2 regions of the Microbispora sp. H10885 genome follow, and region 1 is predicted to be linked to the other one. Evidence: riboswitches for the same ligand, from Rfam matches in the RefSeq annotation. Region 1 holds a riboswitch; the other holds the start of a gene.
The links. A riboswitch is a leader RNA that binds a small molecule or an ion and turns the genes downstream of it on or off. The one in region 1 is predicted to bind S-adenosylmethionine.

Region 1 (4,617 bases):
GGCGTACTGGGCGGGCAGCGGCCGGTCCAGCCCGTAGTCGGCGATGATCCGGGCGCGGACCTCGGGTGTGACGGTGCTGCTGCCGATGAGCAGGTCGACGACGTTGCCCGGGGTGAGGTGGAGGCCGGCGAACGCGACCGTCACCGCGCCCCACAGCACCAGGACGGACGTGCCCAGCCGCACCAGCACCGGGCGGACCACCCGGGCGCGGGCCCGGGTGGCCGGTACGGCGACGGCGGTCATGCCTGCTCGACCCAGGCGCCGTAGAAGGTCGGGTACGCCTGCGGCTCCCAGCCGATGCCGTGGGCCTTCTTGCCGGTCCCGAGCAGGTAGTTGAACACGTACACCGGGAAGACCGCGGCCTCGTCGGTGACCCGCTGCTGCACCTTGGCGTACAGCTCGGCCCGCTTGGCCTGGTCGGTCGTGTCCAGCGCGTCGCTCAGCCAGCCGTCCACGTCCTTGTCGGACAGGCGGGCGGCGTTCTGGCCGAACTTGGCGGCCGTGGGGATGGCGGAGGTGTCGAACAGGTTGCGCAGGGTGTCGCCGTCGGCGCGCTGCCAGCTGAAGTCGATGAGGTCGTAGTCGCCCTTGGGATACTTCTCCAGCCATTCGTTGACCGTGCCGGAGACGAACTGGATCTCGAAGCCGATCTTCTTGGCCTCGGCCTGGATCTGCTCGGCCAGCGTGTCGCGCTGCTCACGCGCGAACGCCTTGAGGAACCCCCAGCGGATCGTCAGCCGCCTGCCGTCCTTGGTCCGGTAGCCCTCGGCGTCCTTCCCCGACCAGCCGGCCTCGTCCAGCAGCCGGGCGGCCGCCGCGGGGTCGTACTTCGTCTTTCCTTCGAGCGTCTTGTCGTACCCGTCGGTCGACGGGGAGATGGGGCCCGCCGCGGGCTGGAAGGCCCCGAAGTAGAGGTTCTTGACGATCGTCGCGAAGTCGATGCCGTCGCGGAACGCCTGCCGGACCCGCTTGTCGGCGAACGGCCCGGAGGTCGTGTTCGGGTAGTAGTTGTAGTTGCCGCCCGGCGCCTGCCGCGTGGTCACGGTCAGCCGGGGGTCGCCCTGCACCTGCTTGACGTTGACCGGCGGCACGCTGGCGATCCCGTCGACCTGCCCGCTGGTCAGCGCGCCGAGCCGGACGGAGTCCTCGGTGATGACCTTGATCTCCAGCTTGTCCAGGTACGCCTCCCCGGTGTGCGCGGCGCCCTCCGGCGCCCAGGCGTAGCCGGGGTTGCGGTGGTAGGTGATGCCCTTCTGCACCACGTACTCGTCGATCACGAACGGCCCGGACCCGACGACCTTCTTGCACAGCGCGTCCTGCGGCTGCTTCAGCGACCGCGGCGACTCGATGCCGAAGTACGCCGTGGCCAGGGCGGACAGGAACGGCGAGTACGGCCTGCTGAAGTGGACCTTCACCGTGTGCGGGTCGACGACCTCGCTGCCCTTGTACGGCTCGATGTATCCCGCGGCGAGCTGCGACTTCGTGGCGGGGTTCACGATGTGGTCGAGGTTGGCCTTGACCGCCGCCGCGTCGAAGGGCGTGCCGTCGGAGAACTTCACGCCGTCGCGCAGGGTGAAGGTGTAGGTCTTCTGGTCCGGCGAGACGGTCCACTTGGTGGCGAGCCAGGGGTGGATCTTGCCCTCGGTGTCGAGCGACACGAGCGAGTCCAGGGCGGGCCGGGTGAACAGGCCGGCCACGTCGGCGGGGCTCTGATGGGGATCGAGGCAGGTGGAGGGCTCGGTGTTGACGGCGAACGTCAGCGTGCCGCCCTTGACCGGCCCGGCGGGGGCCTTGCCCGCCGCGGTGTCCTTGCCCGTCGTGCCGCAGGCGGCGAGGGCGAGGACCCCCAGAAGCGAGACGCCGATGGATAAGCGCGTGTTCGTGGACATCGGGGAGAGCCTTTCGGTGTTCAAGACGGGACGGCGGAGTGGGGAGGCGGCGTGTCCCGGCCTGTGCCCGCCCGAAACTCCCCGTGAGTGGCCATGCCGCCTCCCGGAGAGCGTGCCGCGCACGCCCCCATGACCAGGAGCCCCGATGGGGCCCGCGCTTGCGGCGCGACTGCCACGCCGCCAGGTTTTCCCCGGGGCACCCCGCGCGGTGCGAGGGTTGCCGGCCGACGAGCCGGGGCTTGGCGTCGGCGCTCAATACCTATAAATAAAGTAGGAAAACTAGGGTAACCTGTCAACACGCTTTCGCCGGGGATTCCGGCCTTTCCGCGAGGAGCGGCGGTCCGGTGACGACGAGTGGCACGTCCGCGCGGCGGCGGCCGGGGGCGAACCGGGCGGCCGTGCCTACGGCGCGCCGGGAAGCCGTACGGTGACGAGGAGCCCGCCGTGGGGGCCGGGGGCGAGATCGAGGCTCCCGTTGTGGGCGCGGACGACGCTGTGCACGATGGCCAGGCCGAGACCGGCGCCGGCGTGCTCGTCGGTGCGCACGCGTTCCGTGCCGCGCTGGAAGGGTTCGATGAGGGTCGGTATCAGTTCCGGCGGGAGCGGGCGGCCCGTGTTCTCGACCCGCAGCAGGCTGGTGCCGCCGTACGCCTCGGTGTGGACCGTCACGGTGCCGCCGGCGGGGAGGTTGTGGACGATCGCGTTCTGGACGAGGTTCGTCACCATCCGCGCCAGGAGCTCGGCGGAGCCCTCGGTCCGGGCCGCCCCGCCGGTGACGTTCAGCGTGATCCGGCGTTGTTCGGCGAGCGGGAGCAGCGTTTCGGCGGCCTCCTCGGCGGCGAGGGAGAGGTCGACGCTCTCCCGGGTGAAGTCGCCGCGGTCGCCGCGGCTGAGCAGCAGGAGGGCCGCGGTGAGGTCGATCGCCCGCTGGTTGACGGTGTGCAGGCGATCGAGGAGTTCGTCCCGGTCCCGCGTGGGGTCCCGGCGGGCCACGTCGAGGAGCGTCCGCGAGATCGCCAGCGGCGTGCGCAGTTCGTGGGAGGCGTTCGCGGCGAACCTCCGCTGCTCGGCGACGTGGGACTCGAGCCGGTCGAGCATCGAGTCGAACGCGTCGGAGAGCTCCCGGAACTCGTCCCGGCGGCCCTTCATGCGGATCCGGTGGGACAGCGACCCGTTCGCGGTCGTCCGCCGGGCCGCGTCCGTGATCTGGGTGAGCGGCGCGAGCATCCGGCCGGCGAGGAGCCATCCGCCCAGCAGGCCGAACGTCAGCAGAAAGGCCAGTGCCTGGCCCGCGCGGGGGACGAAGGCGCGCTGGAGGTCGGTGCGGTTGGGGATGAACCGCAGGGGCGCCGCCCCGGGCGGGCCGGCCCCCGGCCCGGTGCCGAGCGCGCCGTCGGGCACGTAGCGCAGCAGGAACACCCACACCACCGCCAGCAGGAGGGCGCCGGCGAGCATGAGGAATCCGGCGTAGCTGAGGGTGAGTTTCAGCCTGGTGCTGAGCCCTGGGCGCCTATCCATGCGTGCTGCCGGGGCCCGTTCCCGTGGCGATGCCGGTGTCGATCCGATAGCCGACACCGGGCACCGTGGCGATGGCCCATGGTTCGCCGAGCCGTTTGCGCAGTGCGGAGACGGTGATGCGCACGGCGTTGGTGAGGGGGTCGGCGTTCTCGTCCCAGGCCCGTTCCAGCAGCTCCTCGGCGCTGACGATCCCGCCCTCGGCGGCGACGAGGACTTCCAGCACCGCGAACTGTTTGCGGGTGAGCGCGACGTAGCGTCCGCCGCGGAAGACCTCCCGGCGGAAGGGGTCGAGCCGCAGGCCCGCGATCTCGCGAACCGGGGGCCGGGCGTACGCGCGTCTGCGGTCGAGCGCCCTCAGCCGCAGGACGAGCTCCCGGAGCTCGAACGGTTTGGTGAGGTAGTCGTCGGCGCCGAGCCCGAACCCGGAGGCCTTGTCGTCGATCCGGTCGGCGGCGGTGAGCATGAGGATCGGGATGCCGCTGCCGGAGGCGACGATGTGCCGGGCGACCTCGTCGCCGGAGGGGCCGGGAATGTCGCGGTCGAGGACCGCGATGTCGTAGGAGTTGACGCTGAGCAGTTCCAGGGCCGCGTCGCCGTCGCCGGCGATGTCGGCGGCGATCGCCTCCAGCCGCAGACCGTCCCGGACGGCTTCGGCCAGGTAGGGCTCGTCCTCCACTATCAGCACGCGCATACGGCTCAGTCTGCCGGTGCGGGCGCCGGTGCCGGCGCGGGGCGAGGCCGGTCCGGCGGCGTCTCCGCCGCGGCGCGCCACCAGCGGCGCGAGACGAGCCCGAAGAGCACGGCGCCTGCGGCGTTGACCAGCACGTCGTCCACAGACGACACCCGGTCGAGCCGCAGGACGTACTGCAGGGTCTCGACCACGGCCGAGCAGCCCGCCCCGAGCGCCAGGATCCGCGGCACGGACGCCAGCGCCGCGAAGCGCAGCGGCGCGAAGAACCCCAGCGCCGCGAAGATCAGCAGGTTGCCGCCGATCCCGATCGGCCCCATCGTGACCAGGTCCCGCAGCGGGATCAGGCTCACCCGGCCGGGGACGATGCCGGCCCCCGGGCCCGGCATCAGGGTGAGCCACACGAACGGCACCGTCCCGTAGACCATCCCCACCTCGGCCAGCGACCTCCGCCACGCCGAGGTGACGCCGGCGGCCTGCCGGAGGAGCGCCAGACCCCACGTCACCAGAGCGGCCGCCGGC
Region 2 (4,617 bases), on a different contig from region 1:
CCGGTGGAAGACCGCGGGCGGGATGTCCAGCATGCGGATGGGCCCCGTCTCGAACGCCCGGTCGAGCCGGCCCCCCGGCGCCTGCCGCACCGCCCCGCGGTCGCCGTCCGACAGCGCCGCGCAGACCCACAGCACGTCGGTGTCCCTGACCACGTCCGACAGCCCGGACACGAGCCCGCCGCCGCCCCTGCGCATGGTCAGGCCGCCGTCCTCCGACAGGGTGAAGGACACCGGGCCCCGGTTGGACGCGATCAGGACGGAGCTGCTCATTGGGGTTTCCCCTCGATCAGAGCGGGCGCGCATGCCGGAAGATTAATAAAAGCGGACCTCCATCAATAGGATGTCAACCGATCGCGGGAGGGCTGGAACGGGATGGCACTGGACGACGTCACCGAGGAGCTGGCCGGATCGGCCGCCCGGGGAGATCACCGCGCCCTCGGTGAGCTGCTGCGGCGCATCGAGCCCGACGTGCTGCGGCACTGCGAGCGGCTACTACCGTACCGGCAGGACGCGGAGGAGGCGGCGCAGGACACGCTGCTCGCCGTGGCCCGCAACATCGCCCGGTTCGAGGGCCGGGCCAAGTTCAGCACCTGGCTGCACATCGTGACCGTGAACTGCGCCAGGACGACCTACCGGTCGCTCAAGCGGCGCTCGTCCGAGCAGGCGGAGGAGCTGCCCGAGCAGCGGCCGGACCCGCGGCGGGTGAGCGTCATCGCGGGGTCGCGGCTCGACCTGCTCGACGCGATGGAGGCGCTGGAGGCCGAGCGGCCCGACCTCGCCCAGGCGCTCGTGCTGCGCGACATCTGCCAGCTCGACTACTCCCAGGTCGCCGACCAGCTCGGCATTCCCCTCGGCACCGTCAAGTCCCGGATACACCAGGCGCGCAAGTACGTGCAGAGCGCGCTCGGCGAGGCCTACGGCTGATACAAACCGTCTCGCCATCCGAGACGGCGGAACGGACACAGGGGACGCCGGGGTACAGTGCTGGAGGACCTTTTTCGAAGGTTCCACAACTGAAGATGCTCATCCAGAGGGGTGGAGGGACCGGCCCTGCGAAGCCCCGGCAACCTCCCCGGTGTCGAACTCGTGCCCACGAGGCCCGGCCGGGACAGGTGCCAATTCCGGCTCGCGGCCAGGGCGGTCGCGAGCGAAGATGAGGGAAAGGCCTCGCTTCATGGCGCACATCAGCACCGCGACCCCCACCACCGCCACCGACTTCGGCCCCGCCACCGGTCTGTCCTGCCGCGAGTGCGGCGCCCACTACGACCTCGGCCCGGTCTTCGCCTGTACGGAGTGTTTCGGCCCCCTTGAGGTGGCGTACGACTTCGGAGAGGTCCGCCGGGAGGACATCGCGGCGGGCCCGGCGAACATCTGGCGGTACCGCTCCCTGCTTCCCGTCCCCGCCGGGGTGGCGGACAAGCCCAACCTGCAGCCCGGCTGGACCAAGCTCGTGCGGGCCGACCGGCTGGCGGCCGAGCTGGGGCTGCGGTCGCTGCACGTCAAGGACGACTCCGGCAACCCGACCCACTCCTTCAAGGACCGGGTCGTCGCGATCGCGCTGGAGGCCGCGCGCACCTTCGGCTTCCACACCCTCTCGTGCTCGTCCACCGGCAACCTCGCCGGCGCGGTGAGCGCGGCCGCCGCCCGGGCCGGGCTGGACTCCTGCGTGTTCATCCCCGCCGACCTGGAGCCGGCCAAGGTCACCATGGCCGCCGTGTACGGCGGCCGCCTGGTCGCCATCGACGGCAACTACGACGAGGTCAACCGCTTCTGCTCCGAGCTCATCGGCGACGAGCTGGGCGAGAAGTGGGGCTTCGTCAACGTCAACCTCCGGCCCTTCTACGCCGAGGGCTCCAAGACGCTGGCGTACGAGATCGCCGAGCAGCTCGGCTGGCGGCTGCCCGAGCAGATCGTCGTCCCGGTGGCCTCCGGCTCGCAGCTCACGAAGATCGACAAGGGCTTCCGCGAGCTGATCAAGCTCGGCCTGGTCGAGGAGCGGCCGTACCGGATCTTCGGCGCACAGGCCGAGGGCTGCTCGCCGGTCTCCCGCGCGTTCAAGGCCGGGCAGGACGTGGTGCAGCCGGTCAAGCCGGACACCATCGCCAAGTCGCTGGCCATCGGCAACCCGGCGGACGGGCCGTACGTGCTCGACATCGCCCGCCGTACGGGCGGCGCGGTGGAGGACGTGAACGACGGCGAGGTGGTCGAGGCGATCCGCCTGCTGGCCCGGACCGAGGGCATCTTCGCCGAGACCGCGGGCGGCGTCACGGTCGGCGTGCTGCGCAAGCTCGTGCGCGAGGGCCGCCTCGACCCCGAGGCCGAAACCGTGGTGCTGAACACCGGCGACGGTCTCAAGACACTTGACGCGGTGGCCGAGCAGGCCCGTCCAACCGCGGTCATCCGTCCCTCCCTCGACGCCTTCCGTGCGGCATTCGCCAACTGAAAGCGTTATCACAGGCCCATCGGCAGCAACGAAAGCGAGTGAACAATGAGCGTTTCCGTGCGGATTCCGACGATTCTGCGGACGTACACCAACGGCGTCGCGGAGGTAAGCGGGGAGGGGGGAACGCTCCGTGAGGTCCTGCAGAAGCTGGATGCGGACTATCCGGGCATCGGAGGTCGAATCCTGGATGAGACGGGCAAGATCCGGCGTTTTGTCAACGTCTATGTCGGAGAAGAGGACGTCCGTTTCGCCGATGGGCTGGACACCGCCACGCCGGAGGGGGTACAGATTTCGGTCATCCCCGCCGTCGCCGGGGGCTGAGCCGCGACACCGCCGCCGGGCACCTGACATGCACTTCTCTCGCCGGGGAAGTGAGATGTCGCCACAGCGAATGGTGAAGCTCTCAACCTTTCGGTAGAAAAGTGAATAATCGTCTGTACCGCTTTGAGCGAACGCGCCGTAGTAGTTTGCGGATTGACTCTGTTGTTCTACGCCTTGACACGGGTATGGTCGAAGACGATCGACAAAACCGGGGGCTTCTTGGGTGTGGTCCCCAGCCCAGCAAGAGGAGTCGGAAGTGGCGCAGGGCACCGTCAAATGGTTTAACGCGGACAAGGGCTACGGCTTCATCGCGGTAGACGGTGGGAAGGACGTGTTCGTCCATTACTCGGCAATCATGATGGACGGCTACAAGGCCCTCGAGCAGGGTCAGCGGGTTGAGTTCGACATCACGCAGGGGCAGAAGGGCCCGCAGGCGGAGGCCGTACGGGCCGTCTGATCCCGTCAAGCGACCATTGGAGGCCCGGTCCGCGTTCCGCGGGCCGGGCCTTCGGCTCGTCCGGGCTCGTCCGGGTGTTCGGGAACCTCGTCCAAGCTGGTCAGAGTGGCTTCCGCTTGCACTCTCGGGGGTAGAGTGCTAAATACTTGTTTGGCACTCTGAGGTCGAGAGTGACAACAACCGGGATCGGGGCGATGGGGCTCGCGCAGGGATAGCGGGTCCACGCCGTCGCGGGCGTCGGCTCGGTCCGTTGAAGACACCCTGCTACTGGGAGGTCTAGCCTAATGGCAGCCAAGATGATCGCGTTTGACGAGGACGCCCGGCGCGGTCTCGAGCGCGGTATGAACCAGCTCGCCGACGCCGTGAAGGTGACCCTCGGCCCCAAGGGCCGCAACGTCGTGCTGGAGAAGAAGTGGGGCGCCCCCACGATCACCAACGACGGTGTCTCCATCGCCAAGGAGATCGAGCTCGAGGACCCGTGGGAGAAGATCGGCGCCGAGCTGGTCAAGGAAGTCGCGAAGAAGACCGACGACGTCGCCGGTGACGGCACGACGACGGCCACCGTGCTCGCCCAGGCGCTGGTCCGCGAGGGTCTGCGCAACGTCGCCGCCGGCGCCAACCCGATGTCGCTGAAGAAGGGCATCGAGGCCGCCGTCGAGCGCGTCAGCGAGGAGCTGTCGAAGCTCGCCAAGGACGTGGAGACCAAGGAGCAGATCGCCTCCACGGCCTCCATCTCCGCCGCCGACCCGGAGATCGGCGCGCTCATCGCCGAGGCGATGGACAAGGTGGGCAAGGAAGGCGTCATCACCGTCGAGGAGAGCAACACCTTCGGTCTGGAGCTGGAGCTCACCGAGGGCATGCGCTTCGACAAGGGCTACGTGTCCGGCTACTTCGTGACCGACCCCGAGCGCATGGAGGCGGTCTTCGAGGACGCCTACATCCTCATCGCCAACCAGAAGATCTCGGCGAACAAGGACCTGCTGCCGCTGCTCGACAAGGTCGTGCAGTCCGGCAAGCCGCTGGTCCTCCTCGCCGAGGACGTCGAGGGCGAGGCCCTGGCGACCCTGGTCGTCAACAAGATCCGTGGCCTGTTCAAGTCCGTGGCCGTCAAGGCCCCCGGCTTCGGCGACCGCCGCAAGGCCATGCTGCAGGACATCGCGATCCTGACCGGCGGCCAGGTCATCTCCGAGGAGGTCGGTCTCAAGCTGGAGAACGCCACCCTCGACCTGCTCGGCCGCGCCCGCAAGATCGTCGTCACCAAGGACGAGACCACGATCGTCGACGGCGCCGGTGACGCCGAGCAGATCTCCGGCCGCGTGAACGAGATCCGCGCCGAGATCGACCGCACCGACTCCGACTACGACCGCGAGAAGCTCCAGGAGCGTCTCGCCAAGCT

Region 2: it holds a riboswitch for S-adenosylmethionine, as region 1 does, so the genes downstream of both, thrC (threonine synthase) here and HHX37_RS05785 (ABC transporter substrate-binding protein) in region 1, are expected to answer to the same signal.

What each region holds. Positions count from the first base shown of each region.
Region 1 is NZ_JABBWY010000002.1:156,858-161,474, forward strand. It holds gene HHX37_RS05780 (ABC transporter permease) at 1-243, opposite strand, end outside; gene HHX37_RS05785 (ABC transporter substrate-binding protein) at 240-1,889, opposite strand; SAM riboswitch class IV at 2,039-2,149, opposite strand; gene HHX37_RS05790 (sensor histidine kinase) at 2,292-3,407, opposite strand; gene HHX37_RS05795 (response regulator transcription factor) at 3,400-4,098, opposite strand; gene HHX37_RS05800 (VanZ family protein) at 4,104-4,617, opposite strand, start outside.
Region 2 is NZ_JABBWY010000008.1:20,987-25,603, forward strand. It holds gene HHX37_RS21505 (alpha,alpha-trehalose-phosphate synthase (UDP-forming)) at 1-270, opposite strand, end outside; gene HHX37_RS21510 (RNA polymerase sigma factor) at 373-924, shown strand; SAM riboswitch class I at 1,021-1,160, shown strand; gene thrC (threonine synthase) at 1,175-2,443, shown strand; gene HHX37_RS21520 (MoaD/ThiS family protein) at 2,489-2,764, shown strand; gene HHX37_RS21525 (cold-shock protein) at 3,021-3,221, shown strand; gene groL (chaperonin GroEL) at 3,506-4,617, shown strand, end outside.